DNA from 2 places in the Winslowiella toletana genome. Region 1 is predicted to be linked to the other one. Evidence: predicted binding sites of a transcription regulator. Region 1 holds the regulator's gene; the other holds the start of a gene.
What was found. The regulator PurR, encoded in region 1, represses purine synthesis genes. The targets are predictions, from matches to a motif close to CANGCAAACGTTTGCNTG.
Positions count from the first base shown of each region.

Region 2: a site for PurR is predicted at 2,196-2,213, ahead of RIN69_RS08350 (amino acid aminotransferase). Genes of this name have one in related genera too.

Region 1 is NZ_CP134152.1:2,272,882-2,277,660, reverse strand. It holds gene ybiO (mechanosensitive channel protein) at 1-1,427, opposite strand, end outside; gene cydH (cytochrome bd-I oxidase subunit CydH) at 1,621-1,710, opposite strand; gene purR (HTH-type transcriptional repressor PurR) at 1,994-3,019, shown strand; gene punR (DNA-binding transcriptional activator PunR) at 3,051-3,959, opposite strand; gene punC (purine nucleoside transporter PunC) at 4,078-4,779, shown strand, end outside.
Region 2 is NZ_CP134152.1:1,779,489-1,784,267, forward strand. It holds gene RIN69_RS08340 (YcbK family protein) at 1-182, shown strand, start outside; gene RIN69_RS08345 (MBL fold metallo-hydrolase) at 229-858, shown strand; gene RIN69_RS08350 (amino acid aminotransferase) at 940-2,130, opposite strand; gene ompF (porin OmpF) at 2,390-3,493, opposite strand; gene asnS (asparagine--tRNA ligase) at 3,795-4,779, opposite strand, start outside.

The sequences.
Region 1 (4,779 bases):
GTCTCGCTGCTGGCCCACTGTTGCAAATTAAACAGATGCCAGGCATCCAGCAGGAACAGTGATACCGCCAGCACCACCATTACGCGCAGAATTTTCAGCCCGTTGGGTATATAAGAGTTGATACGGCGTTCCAGCATCGGATAACGCAGATTCATTTGATCCGGCAGTGAAATCCGCCGGGCGATCCAGCGCGTCATCATACCGGACAGCAGTGCGCCAAGCCCAATGACCAGCAGGCTCTTCACCGTGGCACCCATCATAAAGCTCAGGCTGTTGCCGAAATCAAACTGCGAGAGGAAAAACAGCATCAGGAAATAGGCAATCGCCAGCAGGTGCCAGATGTGGCCAAAGCCGCGGAGTATCACACTGAAAAACGCCATTGACCGTTCTGCCAGCAAATCGATTTGGTTATGGATCGATTTACGGTTACGCATAATCAGAGTCAGTGCATAGACCGTCAGCGCCAGCATTACAACCAGATTGACCGCCGCGGCTGCCTGATAACTGATTTGCGTCGCCACCACCGGCACCACCACCATCAGGCCATAACCGATTAAACCACTCAGCCAGGCAAGACGCTGATTCCAGTAGCGCGCGGTGGCATCACTGAACGGGAACGGGCGCAGATAAGCGAAACCGGGCGCGAAAATCAGCCGCAGAACCGCTTTAAAGAACTCTATTACCGCAAAAGCACCGAGGAACAGCGACTGTTGATGAGCGATCACCGCACTGCCGTTGTTGAACTGGTGAGAAAACAGTTTGCCACCTGCCAGCACCAGCATCAGTACTAACAGATCGATGATAAACGCGCCGAGAATGGCGGCCGGTAATTTGTACCACGGTCCACCGTGATCCTTGGCGTTACGACCCCAGCTGCCAATTCGATTGTACAGCGGGCCCACCAGCCGGCGAATCAGATGGAATATGGCAAAAGTCACCACCACCATCAGCAAAAAATAGCCGAGGGCGTGGAAAAATGCACTGGGATCAAACGTGCGCTGCGGCCCGGATTCGACCACTTTCTGCAAGGCGTTCACCCGCTGACTCAGCGCCTGTAACGTCTGTTGCGCAAACTGGCTGACGCTGTCGCTTAAGCTGGTCGCACCGCTGGGTGCGGCAACTTGCGGCACAGCATCCGCCGCCTGAGTTTTAGACTGCGCTTCCGCGGCGCGCTGTAACTGATCAATTAATGCATCACGCGCCTTTTCATCTTTAAGGATGCCCGCCAGCGCGGCGTAAGGAATATCCTGCTCAGTTTGCTGCGCGGTATCGGCAGCAGGCGCGGGTTGCGCAACAGCAACCGGTGAGATAACGCTGATTAACAGCAGCAATAATACGGCGATGAAGGGAAAAAATCCCGACGGGTGCGCTCGCCCTGGCGCCCGACAGCAGATAGTTGATGACATGGTATTCTCGAATAATTTCATTAGCACAATCAAGTGAGTAACAGACCGTCAGCGGCGCATAACAATCCCGCCACTGAGCATATTGCAGCATGCAGGCGCTGTTTAACTCCGCGTGCGCATGACCATTAAATAGCCAATTTGCGCAAAAAAAAACGTCTGAGGGAATTCATCAGACGTTTTAAAAGGGTTAATCCTGAAGATTAACCGATGTTTATCAATTCATTACCGCGGTGAAACTGAAGGCAATAATTACCAGCAGCGCGCCGACGGTGGTCAGCAGAGAAAACTTCAGATTGGTGTCCATACTTCACTCCTTAAAGACCTTACAATTAATAACTCTCACTATTTTCCCATATAAACAGGTAAAAATCTCGTTTTCTGCTCACAGCCTTGATAGAATTCTGTTTTTCCGTTGCGCAACAACTGCAACACCGCGTCACTTGCCGTGTTTCCTGACGTCAATCTCCTGCCCGACGTCACTCAGATTGCAACAATGAAACCGATCGCGCCAGAAAACGCGAAGCATACGCAAACGTTTAACATGATGCTTATCAATCCTTTAAGATAAGCGCAGGAGTACCATTTTAATGGCAACAATTAAAGATGTGGCGAAACGCGCCGGTGTTTCTACCACCACCGTTTCTCATGTCATCAATAAAACCCGCTTCGTGGCTGAAGAGACCCGCGAAGCCGTTTGGGCCGCCATCAAAGAGCTGCACTATTCGCCCAGCGCCGTTGCGCGCAGCCTGAAAGTGAACCATACCAAATCGATTGGTTTGCTGGCGACTTCCAGTGAAGCGCCCTATTTTGCTGAAATTATTGAAGCAGTTGAAACGCGCTGTTTTGCCAAGGGCTATACCTTGATCCTCGGCAATGCTCATAATGATCTCCAAAAACAGCAGGCTTATCTGTCGATGATGGCGCAAAAGCGCGTCGATGGTCTGCTGGTGATGTGCTCGGAATATCCTGACGAGCTGCTGAAGATGCTGGAAGACAATCGCAACATTCCGATGGTGGTGATGGACTGGGGCGAATCACGCGGCGATTTCACCGATACCGTGCTGGATAATGCTTTTGAAGGCGGTTACCTGGTGGGACGCTATCTGATTGAGCGTGGTCACCGTGATATTGGTGCGATCCCGGGTCAACTTGAGCGAAACACCGGCGGTGGGCGCCATGCCGGTTTTCTCAAAGCGCTGGCCGAGGCCAATATTGCCGTGCGCGATGAGTGGGTTGTGCAAGGCGACTTTGAGCCGGAATCCGGATATCGCGCGATGCAGCAGATTTTATCGCAGAAACAGCGGCCAACCGCGGTATTCTGCGGCGGCGATATTATGGCGATGGGCGCCATTTGTGCAGCAGATGAAATGGGCCTGCGGGTGCCGCAGGATATTTCGGTGATCGGTTATGACAATGTGCGCAACGCGCGCTATTTCACGCCAGCGCTGACTACCGTCCATCAGCCGAAAGAGCGCCTCGGCGAAACCGCATTTGATATGCTGCTGGATCGCATCACCAGTAAACGCGAAGAGCCGCAGACGATTGAAGTACATCCTTCATTAATCGAGCGCCGCTCGGTGGCTGACGGTCCGTTCCGCGACTACCGTCGTTAATCCGCTACCGGCCACCCGTTGGCCGGTCAGTTTATCCTTCGCGAAGCCACTCCTGATTCATGGTCTCCGGTGTACCCAGATACTCCAGCAACCAGCTCAGCGCCGGTGAAGCACTCTGCTCAGCCCAGCTGACGCAGCACGGGCTGTCGGGGAATTCGGCCGGTAGCGTTAATTCGGCCAGCGAACCTTCAGCAATCAGCGGCGCAGCAAAATGCCCGGGAACCATACCCACGCATAACCCTGCCAGCAGGCAATCAAACGCCGATTCCCAGTCCGGTGCCACCAGCCTTCGCTGGTTGTCCAGTGTCCAGGTAATGCGTTTTGGCAGGCTGCGCGAGGTGTCTTCCAGCACCAGCGACGGCCACTGGCGAATTGTATCATCATCAATGCTTCCCACTTGCTGCGCCAGCGGATGGTCGGCTCTGACCACGCAGCGCCAGTTAAGTGCGCCCATATCACGGAAACCAAAGCGACCACCGACCGGGATCGCCTGGGTAGCGCCAATCGCGACATCGACTCGCCCGTCAACCAGCGCATCCCAGACGCCATTAAACACTTCATGCCAGACCAGCAGCTCCATATCCGGGAAATGGCGATAAAAATCGAGCACCAGCTGGCGGGTGCGCTGGGGTTTAACAATCAGATCCACTGCAATGCTCAGCTGTCCGCGCCAGCCGTTAGCGACCTGCTGACACTGACGGCGCGTGGCAAGCATTTTTTTGATAACAGTGCGCCCTTCCTGTATAAATACTTTCCCCGCATCGGTTAATACCACATCGCGATGACGCCGCTGAAACAGCGGAACCGCCAGCCACTCCTCCAGCTGACGCACGGTATAACTTACCGCCGAGGGCACACGATGCAGCTCGGCGGCGGCGGCAGTAAAGCTGCCGGTACGCGCTACTGCATCAACGACTTCAAGAGAATGTTCCGACCACATAGCTTGCCTGCAAAATTTTTGAACGCAATGTGCAAATATTAGCGTTTCACAAGCGACAACGCACGCGATTACACTCTGCAGCGTTAAAATCACCTGCACTAAAATAAAGAGTTAACTGATGATTAAATCAAAAGGATTTATTATTTACCTGGCGGTACTGAGCATGCTGGGTTTCCTTGCTACCGATATGTATCTTCCGGCGTTTGGCGCAATGCAGCAAGATCTGCAGACCCATCCCGGCGCCATCAGCGCCAGCCTGAGTATTTTCCTGGCCGGTTTTGCCTGCGCCCAGTTGCTCTGGGGGCCACTCTCCGATCGTATCGGGCGTAAGCCGGTACTGTTAATCGGCCTGAGTATGTTTGCTGTCGGCTGCGCCGGCATTCTGTGGGTAGAAAATGCCACCATGCTGCTGGTACTGCGATTTGTGCAGGCGATTGGCGTCTGTTCTGCCACCGTAAGCTGGCAGGCACTGGTGGTCGATCGCTACCGTGGTGCACAGGCCAACCGTGTTTTTGCCACCATTATGCCGCTGGTTGCGCTGTCACCGGCGCTGGCCCCCCTGCTGGGTGCCTGGCTGCTGAACCACTTTGACTGGCGCTCGATTTTCGTCGCCCTGCTGCTGATCACCCTGGGGTTACTGATTCCTACCCTGCGCCTGAAAGCTAGCGGAACGCCAGCGTCAGCGGCTGATGAACCCAAAGTGGGCTTCTTGTCGCTGCTGAAATCTCGCATTTACAGCGGTAACGTCCTGATGTATGCCGCCTGTTCTGCCAGCTTCTTCGCATGGCTAACCGGCTCACCCTTTATTCTGTCTGATTTA
Region 2 (4,779 bases), 490 kb from region 1:
ACAGCAAAGGGGTGGCGAAACACAGTTACCACACGCTGGGTCAGGCGATGGATTTCCATATTGAAGGCGTTTCTCTCAGCAATGTACGCAAAGCAGCATTAAAAATGCGCGCAGGTGGTGTAGGATATTACCCCCGCAGTGACTTTGTTCACATTGATACCGGGCCGGTAAGAACCTGGTAATTAAGAGAAATTCCGGCAACCCTGTGTTAGCCGGTAACGGAGCGTTATGGACTATCACATTATTCCCGTCACGGCATTTGCCCAGAACTGTTCGTTGATTTGGTGTGCGGAAACGCAAGAAGCCGCCATCGTCGATCCGGGTGGTGACGCTGAGAAGATTAAGCAAGCAGTGGCGGAGAAGGGTGTCAACGTTAAGCAGATTCTGCTGACGCACGGTCATCTCGATCACGTTGGTGCTGCCGCAGAACTTGCCGCGCATTATGCGGTGAAGATTATTGGACCGCAAAAGCTCGATGCTTTCTGGCTGGAAGGCTTACCGGCCCAGAGCCGTATGTTTGGACTGGCAGAGTGCGCGCCACTGACGCCGGATCGCTGGCTGGAAGAGGGCGAAAGTGTTGAGGTCGGTAATGTCAGGCTCGATATCCTGCATTGCCCAGGACACACGCCGGGTCATATTGTGTTCTTTGATGCTGAAGGTCGTCTGCTGGTCTCTGGTGATGTGATTTTCAATGGTGGTGTTGGCCGCAGTGATTTCCCACAGGGCAACCATCAGGCGTTAATTGATTCCATCACAGATAAACTGCTGCCATTGGGCGATGACGTGACTTTTATCCCAGGCCACGGACCGATGTCGACACTCGGTCACGAACGGGTCAGTAATCCTTTCCTGCAGTAGCCGCGTAGGGGAGCCGTTTTCGGGCTCCCGTCCAGCGCTCATCTTCATCAGAGGCGGCGATAACGCCGCCCCAACGGACTATTAAAGCACTGCCACAATCGCTTCACACAGCGGCGCCATGTTATCTGGCGTCATACCGGCCACGTTAACGCGTCCGGAATTCACCGCATAAACACCGAACTCTTCACGCAAGCGCACCACTTGATCTTTGGTCAGGCCGCTAAAAGAGAACATGCCGTTCTGATTGATGATAAAGCTGAAGTCGCGGTTAGCGCCTTTCTCCTGCAAAGTATTCACAAACAGCTGACGCATGCGGTGAATACGCTGGCGCATATCGGTCAGCTCTTGCTCCCACAGCGTGCGCAGAGCCTCATTACCCAGAATAGTGGCAACCACTGCCGCACCGTGAGCCGGTGGGTTAGAGTAGTTGGCACGAATGGTGGCTTTTACCTGGCTGAAAGAGGTATCAGCAATTGCAGCATCAGCAGCAACCAGCGTAAATGCCCCCACGCGCTCGTTATACAGGCCAAAGTTCTTGGAGTAAGAGCTGGCAACGATCAGTTCCTGATGGCTGGCAGCGAAAATACGCAGGCCTTCAGCATCTTCTTCGAGTCCACGGGCAAAACCCTGATAGGCGAAGTCAAACAGCGGTAACCAGCCGCTGGCCTGAGACAGTTCAGAAAGCCGCGCCCACTGTTCTGCGGTTGGGTCGACGCCGGTTGGGTTGTGGCAGCAGCCGTGGAACAGCACTACGTCACCCGCTTTCGCTTCACGCAGGCTGGCAACCATGCCATCGAAATTAAGCTGATGGTTTTCCGCATCGTAGTAATTGTATTCGCACACTTCCAGGCCCGCAGACTCGAACACATTTTTATGGTTAGGCCAGCTTGGGTTACTTACCCAGATGCGTTTTACCGCGGTCTGATTGGCGAGAAAGTCTGCCGCTACGCGCAGTGCACCGGTACCGCCAGGGGTTTGCGCAGTACGCGCACGTTTACTGGTGAGAATCTCGTTGCCTTTACCAAATAACAGCTCCTGCGTACAGTGACCGAAATCCGCCAGGCCATCAATGCTCAGGTAATTTTTAGTGGTTTCGTTTTCCAGCAGATAGTGTTCCGCTTTCTTCACGCTGGTCAGTACAGGTGTTTTACCGGTTTCATCTTTGTAAACACCAATACCGAGATTGATTTTGTTGGGACGGTCATCGGCGCGGAAAAGATCGGCTAAACCAAGAATCGGGTCGGCGGGTGCAGCTGCAATGTTTTCAAACATATGAGAGGGTCCGTAAGCTTATTCTAAAGCGAATTGAACTCTCAGGTTAACGCCAGAACGTGCAAATGCCAACCGTTTGCGACAAAAAGAACTACGCAGATCTCAGACTGATTTGAGCAGGCTAATACCGGCAATACCGGAGCGGCAGAAACCGTAATCAACGCGGCCGGGAAAGGTGAGTGAAAGATAAAATCGGTAAATAAAAACGGAGCCTTTCGGCTCCGTTTATGTTTGCTGCGATACGCTGTATCGCAGGAAATCAGAACTGGTAAACCAGACCCAGTGCGACGATATCGTCGGTAGGCAGGTCTAACGCGTTGTTGTTGTTCAGCAGGTTGATACGGTAATCAACATAGGTAGACATGTTTTTGTTGAAGTAGTAGGTGCTGCCCACAGAAACATATTTGGTGGTGTCAACATCGCCAATACCTTCTACGTCTTTAGCTTTGGTCTGAATATAGGCCAAGGATGGACGCAGGCCGAAGTCGAACTGGTACTGAGCAACCAATTCGATGTCCTGAGTTTTGTTAGCAAAACCAGAAACGTCGGTACGGCCAATGCCATTAGCGTTAGCACGTGAACCAGAAATTGGCGTTGCGTTACGGCCCTGAGCGTAGGTTGCTGCCAGGTATACGCTGTTTGCGTCATATTTCAGGCCAGTTGCCCAAACTTCAGCACGGTCGCCACGACCCAGAGTGTTTGCACCGGTGTTCTGACGCGCAGTACGGTCCTGGCTTGCGTATGCAGCTACGATGCCGACACCGATTGGAGAAACGTAAGAAGAGGACAGACCCCAGCCATCGCCATTCGCACGACGGATGTCTTCACGATCGTTTTTACCCTGATACTGTACGGCGAAATCCCAGCCATCAACCAGGCCGAAGAAGTTGTTGTTACGGTAAGTTGCCACGCCGGTAGTACGGCTGGTCATGGTGTCGGAGAAGCCGAAGTCACCACCGAATTCTGGCAGCATATCAGTCCATGCCAGTGCATCATAAGCCACGCCGTAGTTACGACCGTAGTCGAAAGAACCTGCGTCGCCGAATTTCAGACCAGCAAAGCCCAGACGGGTTTTGTTGCCGTCTTGCGCGTCAGAACCTTCAGAGTTATTCGCCTGAACGTTATATTCCCACTGGCCGTAACCGGTCAGTTGGTCAGAGATCTGAGTTTCACCTTTGAAGCCGAAACGCACATAAGATTGGTCGCCGTCACTACCGTCATCTTTAGAGAAGTAATGCAGGCCAACGGCTTTACCGTACAGGTCCAGTTTGTTGCCGTCTTTATTATAGATTTCTGCCGCGTTTGCTGCACCAGCAGCTAACAGAGCTGGAATTACTACTGCAAGAATGTTGCGCTTCATCATTTATTATTACCCTCATTGGAGTTTATTCGGACACCTGCCACTGCCGTCAATAATTCTTTACAGAACCACGATGAGAGTTTGGTGTCTTCCTGTGTCTGCAGGCATCTTTCCATTCAAAGCACGGTTAATCCACCTCGAAAATGCTACTAATATCCTAATCTGGTTGCAAAAGGAAAATATGTGTAACTGGATGTAAAAAATGCGGAACTTTGTGAGACAACTCTAAATTTACAAAAATAAAAAAAGGTCAGCGAGGCTGACCTTTTTATATATATGAATTTCTTATATTTAATGCTGAAAATCAGAAGCTGGCGTTACGTGGCGTACGTGGGAACGGGATAACATCTCTTACATTTTGTACGCCGGTGACATAGGCGATTAATCGTTCGAAACCTAAACCAAAACCTGAGTGAGGCACGGTGCCATAGCGACGCAGATCGCGATACCACCAATAATCTTCTTTATTCAGGCCCATTTCTTCGAGGCGAGCATCCAGCACATCAAGGCGTTCTTCACGCTGTGAACCCCCAATAATTTCACCGATACCCGGAGCCAGAACGTCCATCGCGGCCACGGTTTTACCGTCTTCGTTCAGGCGCATATAGAAAGCTTTGATATCTTTCGGATAGTTTTTCACTACCACAGGCGCTTTAAAGTGCTGCTCGGCGAGATAACGCTCATGCTCAGAGGAGAGATCGATACCCCAGGAAACGTCGTTCTCAAACTTCTTGCCGGATGCCAGCAGGATATTTACCGCGTCGGTGTAATCTACCTGAGCGAAGTCGGTGGTGACAAAACGTTCAAGACGAGCTACCGCATCTTTATCAACACGTTCAGCAAAGAACGCCATATCGTCGGCGCGCTCTTCCAGTACCGCTTTAAACACATATTTCAGCATCGCTTCAGCCAGCGCCGCTGCATCGTCCAGGTCGGCAAAAGCAATTTCCGGCTCCAGCATCCAGAATTCAGCCAGGTGACGGCTGGTATTGGAGTTTTCTGCGCGGAAGGTTGGGCCAAAGGTGTAGATTTTAGACAGTGCGCTGGCGTAGGTCTCACCGTTCAGCTGGCCAGAAACCGTCAGGAAGGCTTCCTTACCAAAGAAGTCTTCATTGAAATCTACTTTACCCTGCGGGTCACGCGGCAGGTTTTCCAGGTCCAGCGTCGACACGCGGAACATCTCACCGGCACCTTCGGTATCGGAGGCGGTAATCAGCGGAGTGGAAACCCAGAAATAGCCGTTCTCGTGGAAAAAGCGATGCAGCGCCTGGGCCAGCGTATGACGAACG